2 linked regions of the Nitrosospira lacus genome follow. The protein of the gene in region 2 interacts with the protein of the main gene of each other region in a pairwise test. Links are inferred from orthologs where the notes say so. Each region holds a gene or a part of one and is shown on either strand. Other genes may lie near its edges.

Region 1 (8,491 bases), 910 kb from region 2 along the record:
ACGCCTGCTCTCCTCCGCAATTTCGCGCAATTTTTGCCATTCGCCCAGGTGCAGTAGAGCCAATCCGCAGTAGTAATGCCCGACTATAAACATGTAGCCATCACCCAGGGTACGCGATAACGCCAAGGCTTCTTCAGCCGTCGTCCAGGCGCTTCTGTAACGCGAAGCCAGCAATTCGATATAGATATGCTGCGTCAGCCGGGTGTGCAGTATTTGAGGAGTTGCGACGGCCCGCGCGACATCCATGGCTTCGCGGCACGCGCTGGCACAATCCTCGCGCCACTGGCCAAATAACAGATTCAGTCCGCCCCACATGCCCTTGACCACCGATTGAAGGATTTTGTCATCAAGATCCTTACTGCGCGCCAACGCCTGTTCCGCCAATTCCAGGCATTGACGGCGGTTCAGCCATACAAGAACACGGCTCAGTTCGATAAGTGCCAAAACCTCCGCCCGGGAACTTCCCGAGGTTCTGGCCGTGGCAAGCATTTCCTCCAGGTCGGCCTTGGCCCCCGCTATATCGCCCAGCGAGCGTCTTACTACCGACGATTGCTTCAGAAGATCCACGCGTGTTTCCACCTGCCGCTCTGCCGGCAGCCGGTGAACCAAGCCCAGCGCACGGACCAGATAGTCGTAGGCCTGGCGATTGGCGAAACGGTGCGCGGCATTAGCGGCTGATAGCGTCAGATAGCGAACCGCTCGCATCCAATCCCACCCTTTTTCGAAGTGCAAGGCCAGTTCGGCGGCATGCTTCAGGCTCGACTTGCCGTGCACCTCCTCCAGGCATTCACCGATGCGCAAATGTAATCGGATGATCTGGCCCGGAACGAGCCGTTGATAGAGCACTTCCACATACAGAGCGTGGCGGAATGCATAGTGGCCGACAACATCGCCCTGCGACCCCTGCTCCATGCCGTCCGGAAGCAGTATCTGGCCGCGCCTGACCAAGGCATCGCAGGAGCGATCCACCTCGGCAGTCTCCATATCGAGTACCGCCCCGAGCAATATCACCGAAAAATGCACCCCTATCACGCTGGCAATCTCCAGCACACGCTGCTCATCGGGGCTTAATCGTTCGATTTCGCGTCCGATCACGCGCCGGATAGTATCCGGCAGGGCTTTGTCCACCATCGACTCCCGTGAAGGAGGCCATTGCCGATGATGGCTCACCAGATATTCGATCAGGTTGGAGACGAATAGCGGATGTCCACCGGTCCTGGCAAAAAGGGCTCGACTTAAAGAGTCCGGCATTTCCATGGCCGGGAAGCGACGGATAAGGTAATCTCTGACCTCGTCCGGAGAAAACGGATCAATGGCTATCTCGGAACTTATTTCCCGCAACTGCAATTCACGGTGAACCAATGCGACGGAATGCGCCTGCAAGGCGGCATCGACTGGTCGATAGCTCGCCAGTACCAGCAGGGCTGCAGACTCGCTTCGCCGCGCCAGCAAGCCGAGAAAGTCCAGCGTTGCATGATCGCTCCAGTGGAGGTCCTCCAGCACAAGAATCAAGGACGCATCCTTGCTCAAAGTTTCCAGCAGCTCGCAGCCTTCGCGTATCATGCGCTCCCGGCTTGCGCCGAAGATTTCACGCTGGAGAGCTTCCCGTTCCTCGGGTTGCAGTACTGATGGCAGTTGTGCAAGCCAGATCGGTGCGTGGCGATGCAACAGCTCGATCAGTTTGGCGCCTTCCGGCATCCGACAATGCTTTTCGATGGCTTCAATCATCGGAAGCAGTGCCTCGCCCTGACCAAAATGCTCCACGCAGCGCATGCGAAAAACCAGCGGGGCATAATCGCTCACCTCGTTGAGGAACATTTCGACCAGGGTAGTTTTGCCGATTCCCGGCTCGCCTGTCAGGAAAACAATCTGGCGCAGACCCTCCAGCGAATGCCGCCAGATAGCCAGCAATTGGGCCTGAGCTGTTTCACGGCCGATCCACCAGTTTGCTCTAGCACCGGATTGAGGGGCGCGGCGGATGCCGGCAGGGAATTTTTTCGCAGGTTCTTCCAATTGCTCTGATGGATGGACCTGGGTAACGGGGGCGATGAAGCGGTAGCCGCGTCGCGCGACCGTTACGAGATAGGCGGGGGCACGGGCATCATCGCCGAGGGCCTGCCGCAGCTCGTTGATGCACACTTTCAGCACCGACTCCCCGACATGGCGATGCTGCCACACGCTATCCAGCAACTCGTCCTTTGTCACCAGCTGCCCATGCCGTTCAATCAGATAACATAACGCGGCAAAATTCCTGGGCCGCAAGGGCACGACCTGATCATCATGCCAAAGTATGGCGTTGGCCTTGTCCAGCCTGAAGGAATGGAACTTCCAATAGCTTGTCTGAATTCCGGTATTCATATTGGTATTATCCTAAATCCGGCAGTTGACCGCTTATTTACCAGGTTAGCATTATGATTAATAACAATGTTTTTGCTATTTGGGCCACATCTTCCGGGTAAGCTCGTCTACAGCTAAGGATTTTGCATGATCCCGCTCTCGGCGACTGGCAGAAATTTAACCAATATTTAACCATTCTTTTACGACTTCCCGCGCGAGTTTAAGTATTGTTCAGTCTGCCTGCGGCGGCCTGGATGCCCATTTTAGGTCAAGCACCGAATATTCATCTATCCTGGCGGCGGCTCCAAGGAAATGGATAATGAAAAAATCAGAACTGATAGATATGTTTGGCTTAAGCGGTGATTCATCGAGTCATGATCAGCTGGACGATCTGCTTTTTCGACTTGAATCAGATGCTCCAAATGTACTTGAAACACATTCGAAAGTCACCTGCTTGTCCTCCGTGCTTGCCGCTTCTGCAAGACGGAGCAGGGTATTCAGGCTTCTCAATCCGGGCAAGACCAGCGTCTTATTGCGCGAATCCGTAACGACCTCGATGAGACCGTCCGGCCGCATCGTGCTTCTCGAGTCCTGATCAAGTCCTGGCGCGCTCAAGGCGGATGTAAATACTCAATCCTTCGTCCGGTTCGTTTCTTGCCATGATTTCGCCACCATATAGCCGGATAGCGCGTTCGGCGATGGCTAATCCAAGCCCGTGCCCGCCGCTCAAGCGATCCCTGGCCTCCTCTACCCTTACGAAAGGCTCAAACAGGTAAGGCAGCATTTCTTCAGGCGCCCCGGGTCCGTGATCGCGCACTTGAATAGTGATCCTGTCCGGGTCCTCGGCATATTCCAGCATGCTGATTTCAACTGCCGTATCCCGTTTTGTATACTTGATGGCGTTACGAACGACGTTTTCGATCGCGCTGTGAAGCAGCACGGCGTTTGCCGTGGCCATGGCTGGGAAAGCTTTCTGCAACTTCACCTGGCAACCCCTTGAGCCCGCCTCGAATTGTGCGTCCTCTATAAGTCCTTCGAGCAGATCCTGTATATCAACCTGGTCGACATGTGCCGCGTCCACTCCCGCTTCCAGGCGGGAGAGCTCGAGAAGTTGGCCAATCAATTCATTCAGGCGCTCTATTTCAAGCTCGATGCGGTCAAGCTCGGTTTCCACCTGACCGTGCGATCGCTGCCGGGCAAGCTCCAATGCGACCTGCAAGCGTGCGAGCGGGGAACGCAGCTCATGGGAGGCATCGCTCAGCAACTGCCGTTGCGCACCAAATACTTTTTCCAGCCGTTCCGCCATCTTGTCGAACGCACCTGCCAGATCGGCAATCTCATCCCGGCGGTTGCCCATGGAGGGAACGACACGCTGCGTAAGATCGCCGGCCGCGATGTGCTGGGTGGCGCGCCGCAGCCGTTCAAGCGGAAAGGTAAGGTAGCGGCTGAGAAGGAGGCAGATCAGCGCGCTTACCAGCGCCGCAACAGCCACGGGAAGCGCAATAACCCTGGGACGCTGCAAAATCCTGAGCAGGGTAATACTCTGAAAGTCAGGTAGCATGCGGTAGGAGCTCCCATCCGGTAACCGGATGGGCTGATGGTGAGGCAACCTTCTTCGCTCTCCGCGTTCCGCATGTTCTCGCCTTCGATCCAGCCTTGCAATGATGGCGGCTGGAATCTCCCGTTCAAGCAGATCCTTTCCCGCCTCGTTGATCAGGAAAATGGGTATGGCTTCACGATGGTCCAGGCGATCCAGCCATTCTCTGAGCCCTGCCATGCCTCCCTGTTTCGCAACTGCTTGACCTTGATCGAAGTATGCCGACAAGCGCGCGCGCATGCTGCCGATATCCTGTTGTGTCCGGATATGTTCGAGATAACTCGAAGCCGCGAACATGAGCAGAGCGGCAAAGATGATCAGCGTCAGCCAGAACGACAGGAATATTTTCCAGAATAGCCTATGCACGGTCAGGTCCGCGCGTAAATGTAACCAACACCGCGAACGGTTTTAATCCGCTCCTGACCATCGGATAACGGACCCAGCTTTTTGCGCAGATTGCTTACATGCATGTCAAGACTGCGGTCATAACGGCTCAATTTGCGACCAAGCGCCCGCTCCGACAAATTCGCCTTCGACACGACGTTGCCGGCTTCGCGCAGCAATATGTCCAATACGCTGAATTCCGTGCTGGTCATGGATACGGGATTATTGCCGCACACCACGGTGCGTGACCCCGTATGCATGACAAGATCATCCAGCGCGATCTGATCGGGCCGCTCGCCGCCATTTTGCAACTCGCCTTTTGCCTCCACTCTTCTGAGGATTGCACGAATCCGCGCTACCAGTACACGCGGACTGGAAGGCTTGGCCAGATAGTCATCCGCGCCGAGCTCAAGCCCGACAATACTGTCGACGTCGTCTCCGCGTGCCGTCAGCATCAGCACGGGAAGTAAAGAATGCGCGCGAAGTTCACGCAATACATCAAAACCGCTGCGGTTGGGCATCATGACATCCAGGATCAGTAGATCGTACGGGTTGGCCAGTGCCTTGCTCAGCGCGGTATTGCCATCATAAGCCACGTCGATGTCGAAGCCCTCCTTGCTGAGGTAATCGATCAGCATATCGCTCAGCTCAATGTCGTCATCCGCCAGTAGTATGCGCGCCATCCGTTTTCCGAAGTAAAGCCGTTACGGACACCTAGGTAATTTCATCGTGTTACGGATATTGCCAAATTACGGCGAACAAATACAGCTGACTCCCGGCTTCTTTACACACATTTACGCTTTCATCACTCACCTTGACATGGGCCTGCCTTATTCTTTGCCCATATCGCGCGGGCCGTGGGGGCTCATCGCGATATTCGTAAAAAACTTATCAAGAGGAATCAGCTTATGAAAACTATCACGAAAATTTTGCTAATCGGCTGTTTATTGGCAAGCACCATTGCCTTGGCAGACCCGCAAGCCGACATGAGTTCCGGAAAAGCATCGCGGGAATGCCACCACGGTGCGCATTCCAGGATGGGGCAAGGCATGGATGGTGGGGAACGTTTCCTGAACCGGATGACGGATCGCCTTAAACTTACCCCCGAGCAGCGTTCATCGGTCGAAGCCGTTTTGCAGAAATCGAAATCTCAAATGGCGAATTTGAAGGAAAAGATGCAGACAAATCGCAAGGCGCTACGTGAACTCAAGCAAAATGGCAGCGGTGACAGCAGCGAGGTACAAGTACTGGCACAAGAGCGGGGTAATCTGGTAACCGAATCAATCATCCAGCGGAACAAGATACGCAACGAGATCCAGCTGGTACTGACTGATACTCAGCGGGAACAGATGAAACAGATGCGCGAGGAGCATAAGCCCGGGCATCACGATAAAGGGTAAAGCGCGGCTGTGGTGTTCTACCGTGTATGTGGTTGATGGTTAACGCATGCCCAGTAGAGCACTCAGTACAGCATACCTCGTCGTATAACGTTTAGTGCGCTCCCGAGCATATCAACCACGATTATTTTGGGTAGCGGAGAGAATAATTGGTGAATATATCAATAATTTTTGAAAGTAATCCTGCCGGGTTTCGGTCCCAGGCACACCGCTCGTTCAGAATTTCAGCGTCCAGCCTGGATTACGTGCTTGTTCTTTGGTGTAAGCTACTCCATCCACGCGCAGGCCGCGGTCGTTCAAAAGGGTAATAATTCCACCCTTGTTGGGCAGGAAAACCGGCGGAATGAGTTGTATGCGCAGCGTCTCTGCAGCCGCGATGGACCCTGCCAGGCGCATCTTGTTCTTGTCGCGATCCGCGATCTGCCAGCCTTCCAGCGAGATGGCCTCGTTTGTGGTGTTCAGAAGCGTTACGAACTCGACTTCGGGTGATTGGATGCTATTGACAAGCGCCGCGATGATGCGGATTGCTCCATCGGGCATTTCGGGGCCAGGTTGCCCCCCCGGAACGAACGGGTTTGTCACAACGTTCTCATCCGATGGCGGGCCGCTGGTTTCTACGCGAATCTGATGTCCTGTCCTGTCATCGGTATGCCAGGTCTGGGACTGGAATTTCAAAAATACGCCGACCCATTGGCTGGTCCGGGGGAAATGAAACAGCAAAGCCCCATCCTGGTAGACTCCGTCATCGCCGATAAAGCGTCCCACATTGCCCTGGTTCATGTGGATATCATGAACACCATTGCCCGGAATAAAACCGAATATCTTGTCGGTCGTGTTGTTCTCCGGCCCCCAGCGCTCGCCGAAAGCATAGACAAAAGCCTCTTCGTCGGCCATCGCCCGCTGCACGAACTGATCGATTTTTTCGTTCAGATCATTGTCCGGGCCTGGAACATTGAAGGGGAGCACGCGCATATTGCGCGGATCGAACAAGTTGCCGCGAATAAAGTCGAGCGCCACCCCGCCCGGCCGGGATTGCAGAGGAAGCCATCCGAGAGGTTTATCGATCAGCTCCGCCAGAATTGGGTGATCGAATCTTGAATCCACAAGAAATTCAAGCTCGGAAGGAGCCAGCTGCGAAGCAACGTTCACTGCGATGCGATAATGCGTCGTATCGTCGACGATATGAATCTGATAATGTGGATTGGAGCCCGAGCCGAGCTGGCGGTTTACAGGGCGACCTTTCAGTACTCCATAGGCATTCAGTGGCATTTCTTTGTCCTCTTAAAACGGTGCACTCTCACAAGGTATTGACGGGTTGCTTGCCTTTTGCATATGAAATACCGGGAGCCGTGGCGATTGCAACAGAATCATGACAAAGGGCCAAGCCGCGGAGAATTCTAACTGCTGGGTAAACCGCTAGAAATCAACGTGCGAAGCGGTGCCACGCAGTGTTGTAACGGTATATAAATCAAGCTGCCCATGGTTGAGAGCCGGTACGATCGAGAATCGATGTATTGTCACAATACCTTTGGTGCGAATACGCACGGATTCACCAGCGGCAAGGTTAGCTCGAGGGATGAGGACGCTGAAAGAGGTTGAACCCGAATCGATGGTGCGTTGGATGGTCACGCTTACCACTGTACCGAGGTCGCATTCCACTGCACGGATGTCGTCACCCGTAAAACCCAGGTTGTGCTGCGCATCCTGATAGCTGAAATGCGGCTTTCCATCGATCCCGCTGGTTGAGTAGCTAACGTGAAGATTATTGCCGGATAATTGATACAGGTTCGGTGATATGAAGGGCGTCGCCATGTTGGTCTCCATCGAATAAACCGGCACTGCCGGAGGTTAAGGAAAAGATTGAGCCGTATCGCTAATAATTACTTTTGCTGCCGGGTAAAACATCTGCAAGGGGGAGCACTTCAAATCCAAAAAAATTATGCCAAGATCCCCTCTGGATTTCCGGGAAGAAGACGATCATTCCCCGGCCAAATCTGATCCAAAGGGCAAAGGAATCGGGGGCTGTCCGCAAGGAATCGACCAAGTGCGGAAGCCCCCTTGATGACAAATTATTGGACATCCGGTTAAAAAATTGCATTCCGGGCTTTCGGTATCCGGGTAACAGGTCCATCCATAGTCACCGCATTGACGCCGTCCGTTTTCACACGGCCCGCAGAATTGCGGCCGCACTACGGATTGATCCCGCGTTACGATGTCTGTAGACGCTGCTATATATTGGCGGTTGGATCTGTAAAGAGTTGCTTCCGCGGTAAATCCTGGCATCCTCATTTTCGTTACCTCCTGAAATATTTAAAGCGGTCCATATGCGGTGGATTCCGAAGTCATCAATTCGCTATGCGGGCTGAGCGGTCAGGAAATCAGCAAGCTGCCGATTGTGAAGGGTGGAAGCCCGCCAAAGAAACGGCATATGAGATCGCTTCCCCCATTCGCCCTGCATCTCAAGTATGCGCCCACATCCGGATCGGACTGGAAACGAAGTTGCGGCGTGACCCCTCCACTACGTTCCAGGGAAATTCCGCCAAAAACGGCCTTTCCCCGGTATATGCCCAAGGCTGGACCCAGCGATGCCTCTGCATTAAACTGTGGTATGCTCATTTCAATTCCTCCTGGTTAAATATTCAAAATCAGATAGGCTAAAAAAAGCCGCTGAAACAATTGCTCACGCTATGGGTTACATACCGCCCACAGGCGCCAGCCGTTCCGTTCCCAGCTATCAAGAATAAAATCATAATCCCCCAAAAAGGGATTGAAGTAG
Region 2 (8,396 bases):
GGCGCGTCGCGTCTGACCGACGGCATCGGGATGCTGGTGGAGCAAGCAGCGGAATCCTTTTTCCTGTGGCGTGGGATAAGACCGGAGACTGATCGGGTGATTAGAGGGTTAAGGAATCTCTGAATACGTTTTCATTCTTTCAACTTTTCCCCAAGATCATATGCCTGAAAATTTAACCGCGTCATCGCCGTTGCATGCACAACTTCATTAAGCGCTGGTTATGGCGTCTCTTCCTCCTCCTCACCGGCGCGGTATTTGTCTATCAGCTATGGATTCTGGGCCATGTTGTTTATTGGAATTTCTACAATCCCTCCACCAGTGCGTTCATGCAGGATCGGTTGGATGAATTACGGGAAAAAAATTCCACAGTGTCATTACGCACCCAATGGACGCCTTATGAGCGGATTTCCCCTCATCTCAAGCGTGCGATCATAGCTGCAGAGGATGGCAAGTTCCTGGAACATGAGGGGTTCGATTTCGAAGCTATTCAGAAGGCCTACGAAAAAAACCTGAAAAAGGGCAGGCTGGTTGCGGGGGGGTCCACCATCAGCCAGCAGCTTGCGAAAAACCTGTTTCTTTCCGGCGAAAGAACGCCGTGGCGCAAAATCCAGGAAGCCGTCATCACGTTGATGCTGGAAAAGGTGATGTCCAAACGACGCATCCTGGAAATCTACCTGAACGTCATTGAATGGGGAAATGGAGTATTCGGTGCGGAGGCGGCTATCCGTCACTATTATGGCGTTTCCGCTTCTTCCGTCACCGCGGAACAAGCTGCCCGTCTCGCCGCCATGGTTCCGAGTCCGCGATTCTACGATCGTAATCGCAATACACCGTGGCTATTGAGGAAAACTGATATCATCCTTAGCCGCATGGCATCCGCCCAAATTCCCTGACGATTTTTCGGCACTTCATCCGGCAACAGGAGCCATACTTTGCGTTCATTCTCCTCCCTGTCATAATATTCGCCCTGCATTCCAGATCCCTCTGCAAACAGGCAATTCTGCCGCGCCAGTATCGAAGTGCGTCAGAAATACCGGCACATAACCGTTTCGGATAGGGCGTACAAATGAGGGCCCGACATCCGGCGGGAAGTGAAGGAGCGCATATTATTCATGAGTGACGAATAATTCTGAATCCGCCTGTGGCGACTTTGCAATACAGTGACACTCAGCGATGAAAGAAATCTTTTTGAATCATGACACTAAAACGAAATATGAGCAGTGAATCGGTGGATTTAGGATAATATGGCATAGCGGCAATTCAGCCAATTTCAAGTAGCGGCACTCTAGACGCAGTACACCAGGGCGATCGGGCGATGACTAAAGCAAATACCCTCGGGGAGACCGAAGATCTGCAAGAAAACTTGCGGCGCCTGACGCATCTACTGCATAAACACAAGCTGGTGGAAGGTCTCGTGCATACCCAGCAAATGCCGCGCCAGGAACTGGTCGAAGCTTTGGTGCACAAGCAGAATCTGGCGGAACTGCAAAATCTGCTCGACAGGCTCCACCCCGCGGACGTTGCGCATATCCTGGAAGCCATGCCTCTCGAAGATCGCCTCATGATCTGGGAACTGGTCAAGGCAGAGCGCGATGGCGAGATTCTTCTGGAAGTTTCCGACGCGGTTCGCGAAACACTCATCGCCACGATGGACAGTGGCGAAATGCTGGCGGCAACGGGTCAGCTCGATGCCGACGAAATTGCCGATCTTGCGCCCGATTTGCCACGCGACGTCATGGAGGATGTGTTCCAGTCGCTGCCGATGGAGGAGCGCGAGCAGTTACGCGCCGCCATGTCCTATCCGGAAGATGCGGTTGGCGCGCTGATGGATTTCGACGTGGTGACTATCCGGGAGGATGTGACTCTGGAAGTCGTGCTGCGTTATCTGCGCCGGCTGGATGAGCTGCCTGACCATACCGATCAGTTGTTTGTGGTGGACCGGGATGAGCATCTGAAAGGAGTGCTGCCGGTGAACCGACTGCTGGTAAGCGATCCCGATGCCACGGTGGGATCAGTGATGGCCAAGGAAATGGTGAAGCTTCATCCCAGCGATAATGCTCATCAGGCGGCGCAGGCATTTGAGCGCTATGACCTTGTTTCCGCTTCGGTGGTCAATGCGGAGGATAAACTGATAGGCCGTGTTACCGTCAACGCAGTGATGGATTTTATCCGCGAGCAGGCGGAAAGCGAAGCGTTGAACCTGGCGGGTTTGCGGGAAGAAGAGGATTTGTTTGCGCCAGTATGGAAAAGCTTGAAGAACCGCTGGACCTGGCTGGCCATTAATCTCGTAACCGCATTTATTGCATCGCGCGTGATCGGTGTATTTGAGGATTCCATCGAAAAGCTGGTGGCGCTGGCGGCGCTCATGCCGATTATTGCGGGTATCGGCGGCAATTCGGGCAATCAGACAATTACGATGATCGTGCGCGCCCTCGCTTTGGGCCAACTCAATGCAGGCAATGCGCGCAAACTGTTTGCCAAGGAGATTGGCGTGAGTGCGGTGAACGGTGTGGTATGGGGTAGCGTAGTCGGTTTGTTCGCCTTTTTCATTTACGGCAGCGGCTCTCTTGGACTGGTGATGACGCTGGCAATGATGTTGAATTTGTTGCTGGCGGCTTTATTGGGTGTATTGATCCCGTTGACTCTGCATAAACTTGGCCGCGACCCGGCGGCGGGTTCCAGCGTGATGATTACCGCCGTTACCGATAGCGGGGGTTTTTTCATTTTCCTGGGGCTCGCAACCCTTTTTCTTGTTTAGGGGGAATTGCTGGGTAAGTTCCGTTCAGGGAAGCATTTTCTCGCCGGCAAGCAGTTGCTCCAGGGATTCGCGTTGGCGAATAAGGTGAACGTGGTCACCATCCACCATGACCTCAGCGGCACGGGGGCGGGTATTGTAGTTTGAGCTCATGCTCATGCCGTAGGCTCCGGCGGACATAATGGCTAGCAAGTCGCCCTGAGACAATGCCAGCTTCCGGTCATGCCCCAAAAAATCGCCTGTTTCACAAACGGGCCCGACAATCTGATATATTTTCTCATCGCCGCCATTCGCAATAACCGGCAGGATTTCATGGTAGGCGTCATAGAGTGCCGGACGCATCAGGTCATTCATGGCGGCATCCACGATGGCGAAATCCCGATGCGGGGTATGTTTGAGATACTCGACGCGCGTAAGCAATACACCGGCGTTGCCCACCAGCGCGCGGCCAGGTTCGATAAGGATGCGCTGGTTACGTGGGCCGATCGCGGCACACAATGCCGTGACGTAGTCTTTCGCCGCGGGCGGATTTTCTCCCAAATAGCGAATGCCGAGACCGCCGCCCAGATCCAGATGATCGATAGTAAATCCCAGCGTTTCAAGGCGAATCAACAGGCCAAGTATTTTCCCGCAAGCTTCGACAAAGGGGCCCAGTTTGGTCAATTGTGAGCCGATATGGCAATCCAGTCCGCTGATGCGCAAGTTGGCAAATTCGCGTGCGGAGGCATAAAGCTTCTCCGCCTCTTCGAAGGGCACACCAAATTTGTTTTCCTTGAGACCAGTGGAAATATAAGGGTGCGTCTTTGCGTCCACATCGGGATTGACCCGCAGGCTCACCGGCGCGATTTTATTCAACTCACCCGCCACCCGGTCCAGCACGGCCAATTCCGCTTCCGATTCCACGTTGAAACAGAATATTCCCGCAGCAAGCGCCGCCCGCATCTCATCCGGTTGCTTGCCCACTCCCGAAAACACCACTTTTTGCGGATCACCGCCCGCTTTCAGCACTCGCTGGAGTTCTCCCCCGGAGACAATATCGAAGCCGCTGCCGAGACGGGCGAGTAAATTGAGAATAGCCAGATTGGAGTTAGCCTTGACTGCATAGCACACCAGATGGTCGCGTCCGCCGAATGCGGCGTCGAATTCCCTGTAAGCCGCAACGAGCGCCGCGCGTGAATAAACATAGCAGGGCGTGCCGAATTCGCGGGCAATGCGATCCAGTTGAACCGATTCACCGTACAGCCTCCCATTGCGATAATCAAATGAAGGAAAACCACTCACTTCTTTTTCACTTCGTCCGGGGATTGCTGCGATGACTGCGCAGGTTGTTCTTGCGGAAGATAGAGAGGCCCCTTCAGGCCGCAGCCATTGAGCAGCAAGAGCAGCAGGGAAGCGGTGCAGAATTTATGCATGGAGCGATACCGGAATGATGGATATGAAATGAAATACTAACATAAAGGTCAAGAATCTCTGAATGAGCCTCCCCAGGTCAGCCAGCAATCAACGGAGAATTTTATTCAGACGATTGGCAGCGTCATTGCGGCTTGCAATTCTTTTATCGATCTTGCACTGATAGGTGTCTTCCTCCATGGCATGCGCCTAATAGCTCATGCATATAAATCCCGGCGAAGCATTTGCTGTCATTCTCTTCCATTAAGCTTTTGACGTACCGTAAAGCCACACCCGTTGCGAGACGGGGCCGGAAAATCCAGGATCTGCCAAAACCATCGCTTGCTGAAGAAACCGGTCCGCATGCAGATAGCCGGAGTGCCAGTATGCCATTGTTTTACACCATAAATCTTTGAAACCAAATTTTTGGGAGGGTCGCTCATGAGTTATCTAAGACCATTGCCGGGCTTGCTGTTTGCCCTCGCGATATCGGTTTATCAGCCGCTCGGATACGCGGCGGTATCAACCTCTTATAGTTTTGCAAATATCACGCATAACAACGCGGGAGCCGAGGCGGATGGGGAAGCGAACCTCAAGGTTGAGGTGATAGATCTTGGCAGCCATCAGGTGAGATTCAATTTTACCAACACTTCCACTTCTTCCCTGACCGATGTCTACTTTGACGACGGTACGCTTCTCGGGATTGCATCCATTACGTCTTCATCGGGAGTGAATTTCTCGCAAGGGGCCAGTCCGCCCAATCTTCCCGGCGGCAATTTAGTCAGCCCCGCTTTTGTGACAACCGCCGGCTTTCTGGCGGATTCCAATGCACCTGTCTCGGGGAACGGTGTTAGCCAGGGTGAATGGCTCGCCATCGATTTCGACCTGACTGGCGCTCAGACATACAGCAGCGTTATCAACGCGCTCGCACTCCCGAACAATGGCGGAACCGGCGACTTGCGCATCGGTTTGCATCTGCAACGGTTTGCGAGTGGTGGCGGCAATGAGAGTTTTATCAACCTATCTTCTCCTATTCCTGAACCTGAAACCTATGCCATGTTCATGGCTGGCTTGAGTCTGATGGGCTTTCTGGCGCGCCGCCGTAAACCCCTTGAATAGGGCCGGTCCTGAGACACGGAGGGGGACGCCCCTCTGTGTTTTTCAGTGCCTGGAAGTCCGCGTCGCCAAATTCCTTGAGCAGTTAGACCTAACGAAGCAGTTTCTTAGCCTCGTTGTCCATCGCCCTTTTTTTATCGAAACGGTATCTATGAATCATACCTGTACAGGATGGGCAACTATCGGACGTTGCTATCATCCAAGCCTCTTCAACTCCTTCCTCGCTGCCACATAATCCGGATAGACGCGTCCCACCGTTTGCCAGAAAGCCGGCGAGTGATTCATCTCGATGAGGTGCGACAATTCATGCGCCACGACATAGTCCACCAGATGAAGTGGCATTTGAATCAACCGCCAGTTGAGATGGACAATGCCATGTGTGTTGCAACTGCCCCACTGGGTTCTGGCGCGCGATAGCCGCAACTGCGGCAGCGCAACGCCGAGCTTATCCGCATACAGCGCGATTCGTTCGCTGAAGCATGCGATTGCTTTGTTGCAATACCAGTCCATTACGATTTTTTCGATTTGCCGTGGGGTTAGGACGGAAAGCAGCGGCAATTGCATCTGCCTGTCTTCAGTTCCTGTCTTCATCGTTGCCCGAGTCATTTGCGTGACCCCGGCAGCTCTCGCCGCCAACTGCCAGGGTTCGCCCAGCAGCGGGAAAATGGCTCCTTCTTCCCATACCGGTTCGTACAATTTTCGAGTTCTCCATTCATCGAGTTTTTCCACCACCCAATCGGCCTTGTTTCGCAATACCGATTCGACCCAGTGCAACGATTCTCTTAATGGAATGCGGACGGTCAGGCCCTCGCTGTCAATTTTCATGCCGATCGTTCTGCGTTTGCAGCGCTTGAGCGTATAAGCGACTTCCTTGCCGTTCAAACAGACACGGCGGATTTCGTCTGCGGGCGCTGTCCGCTTATCCTTCGGCGTTCGGGATAGTTTTGCTGCCGTCATATGCCTCCTGATTCCGGTCGCCAACATGAATCATTTCCGTCTCGATCCAGGTTTCCACCATGGCATTGAGAGCGCCGGGCTCCATGCATCCGGGATCTATCGGCGCGCCGACGCTCACGGTAATCGTGCCGGGATGTTTGATGAACGCATTCTTGCCCCAGAATTCCCCCGCATTGTGCGCAACCGGAACCACCGGTGCGCCGGTATGCGTGGCGAGCCATGCACCGCCAATGTGGTATTTACCTTTTTTCCCCGGCGCAATGCGCGTGCCTTCCGGAAAGACCACGATCCAGAAGCCCTGCCTCAACCGGTCTTTTCCTTGCTCGACGATTTGCTTCAGCGCCGTTTTTCCCGAGCTGCGATCGATCGCAATGGGGCTGTTCATTGCCAATCCCCAGCCAAAAAACGGCACGCGCAGCAGCTCTTTCTTGAGCACCCACACCTGGGGTGGAAAGATCTGCTGAAACGCGAGGGTTTCCCACGCCGATTGATGCTTGGACAGTATGATGCTTGGTGCTTGCGGGATGTGTTCCGCGCCGATAACGCGATACTGTACGCCACAGATGACGCGCAGCAGAAACAGCATCAGATGCGCCCAGCCGGAAGTGATGCGGTAGCGGTTTATGGGCGACAGCGGAAACGCAGCGAATACAATCAGGAAATAAAACGGGGTGATGACGATCTGCAATAGGCTATATAGCGTCGAACGCAGCACCGGCAGGATCATATTCATTCTGTCAATGCATCAACGGCCGCTGCAAGGTCACGGAATATCCGGGTGTTTTCCGGCAGCCCGCCCTCCGCTTTCGTTCTTTTGCCTTTGCCGGTCAGTACCAGGACCGGAATCGCGCCCACCGCCGCCGCAGCCTGTAAATCACGCATTGAATCGCCGATTGCGGGTACCCCCCCCAGTTCCAGGCCAAAGCGCTGAGAGATTTCCTTGAACATCCCGGTTGCGGGTTTGCGGCAATCGCAATTATCCGCAGTGGTATGCGGACAGAAAAACATTGCATCAATGCGTCCACCCGCCTGGTTTGCCGCTTTCCACATTTTATCATTGATTGCGTTGAGCGCGGCCATGTCCAGCAGTCCCCGGCCGATGCCGGCCTGGTTGGTGGCGACCACCACCCGATAGCCCGCCTGCGTGAGGCGGGCTATCGCTTCCAGGCTGCCCGGAATCGGCTTCCATTCATCCGGTGTTTTTATAAATGCGTCGCTGTCATAATTGATGACACCATCTCGATCGAGAATGACCAGTTTCATGATAGGGGTCCAGATTAAGTTGCCAGCTTGGAAATATCAGCCACGCGATTCATTTCCTGCCGCAACTGGGCCAACAGAGCAAGACGATTGGCACGCAAAACGGCATCCTCCGTATTTACCATCACCTTGTCGAAGAAGGTGTCCACTGGTGTTTTTAATGCCGCAAGTTCCTTCAGGGCCAGGCTGAATTCCCCGAGTTTAAAAGCGTTATCTGCCTTGGGCATGATCCCGTTGAGCGCGGCATGCAGCGCCTGCTCGGCGGGCTCTCGCAACAGCTTGATATTTATCGTGTCGCTGACTTCACCTTCAGCCTTTTTCAGGATATTGCTTACGCGTTTATTTGCGGCCGCAAGGCTTTCGGCTTCCGGCAAAGCGGAAAAAGCACGGACGGCGGCAAGACGCCGATGAATTTCGTTCAGGAATTGCGGCCGTTTGGCAATGACCGCCTCAATCTGTTGTGGTGAGTAGCCGTGTTCGCGCAGTTGGCTGGACATCCTTTCATAGATGAAATTAAGCAACTGATGAGACTCGGCATTACCGAAATTAATCCTGCTATTGAATGCTCCACTTGAAATTCCGATTATTTCTTCCAGTGAGATCTCGAGTTCTTTTTCCGTCAGCATACGCGTCACGCCCAAGGCATTGCGGCGTAACGCAAATGGGTCTTTGTCCCCGGTCGGAATCTGTCCAATGCCAAACATGCCAACCAGTGTTTCCAGTTTATCCGCCAACGCGACGCAGAGTCCGGTCATGTTACGCGGCAATTCATCGCCCGCAAATCTTGGTTTGTAATGATCCTCGATGGCAAATGCAATATCATGCGACAGCCCGTCGTGCTGGGCATAATAGCGCCCCATGATGCCTTGCAGTTCGGGGAACTCGCCTACCATTCCAGTGAGCAAATCTGCTTTGGATA

What was found.
Region 1: the proteins of lysA (region 2) and EBAPG3_RS09020 interact in binary tests that used the Escherichia coli proteins (3 or more experiments, as listed by UniProt). The link is inferred for Nitrosospira lacus from one-to-one orthologs.

Annotation. Positions count from the first base shown.
Region 1 is NZ_CP021106.3:2,010,189-2,018,679, reverse strand. What follows is about bases 3,153-6,124. They hold EBAPG3_RS09020 (response regulator transcription factor), read right to left. Parts: upstream 5,002-6,124; coding sequence 4,303-5,001; downstream 3,153-4,302. Other genes in these bases: EBAPG3_RS09010 (DUF2278 family protein), read right to left, coding at 5,932-6,124; EBAPG3_RS09015 (Spy/CpxP family protein refolding chaperone), read left to right, coding at 5,227-5,718; EBAPG3_RS09025 (ATP-binding protein), read right to left, coding at 3,153-4,300. In the rest of the region: EBAPG3_RS09035 (ATP-binding protein), read right to left, coding at 1-2,358; EBAPG3_RS09030 (hypothetical protein), read left to right, coding at 2,657-2,932; more of EBAPG3_RS09025, read right to left, coding at 2,933-3,152; more of EBAPG3_RS09010, read right to left, coding at 6,125-6,984; EBAPG3_RS09005 (hypothetical protein), read right to left, coding at 7,132-7,527; EBAPG3_RS08995 (hypothetical protein), read right to left, coding at 8,086-8,331. UniProt on the Escherichia coli protein: Response regulator member of the two-component regulatory system CpxA/CpxR which responds to envelope stress response by activating expression of downstream genes including cpxP, degP, dsbA and ppiA.
Region 2 is NZ_CP021106.3:1,104,085-1,112,480, forward strand. What follows is about bases 1,910-4,786. They hold lysA (diaminopimelate decarboxylase), read right to left. Parts: upstream 4,037-4,786; coding sequence 2,783-4,036; downstream 1,910-2,782. Other genes in these bases: mgtE (magnesium transporter), read left to right, coding at 1,910-2,758; lptM (LPS translocon maturation chaperone LptM), read right to left, coding at 4,033-4,167; EBAPG3_RS15385 (PEP-CTERM sorting domain-containing protein), read left to right, coding at 4,586-4,786. Also shown: aroE (shikimate dehydrogenase), read left to right, coding at 1-123; mtgA (monofunctional biosynthetic peptidoglycan transglycosylase), read left to right, coding at 195-893; more of mgtE, read left to right, coding at 1,316-1,909; more of EBAPG3_RS15385, read left to right, coding at 4,787-5,263; EBAPG3_RS04885 (M48 family metallopeptidase), read right to left, coding at 5,456-6,217; EBAPG3_RS04890 (lysophospholipid acyltransferase family protein), read right to left, coding at 6,180-6,950; gmhB (D-glycero-beta-D-manno-heptose 1,7-bisphosphate 7-phosphatase), read right to left, coding at 6,947-7,480; glyS (glycine--tRNA ligase subunit beta), read right to left, coding at 7,495-8,396. UniProt on the Escherichia coli protein: Specifically catalyzes the decarboxylation of meso-diaminopimelate (meso-DAP) to L-lysine. Is not active against the DD- or LL-isomers of diaminopimelate.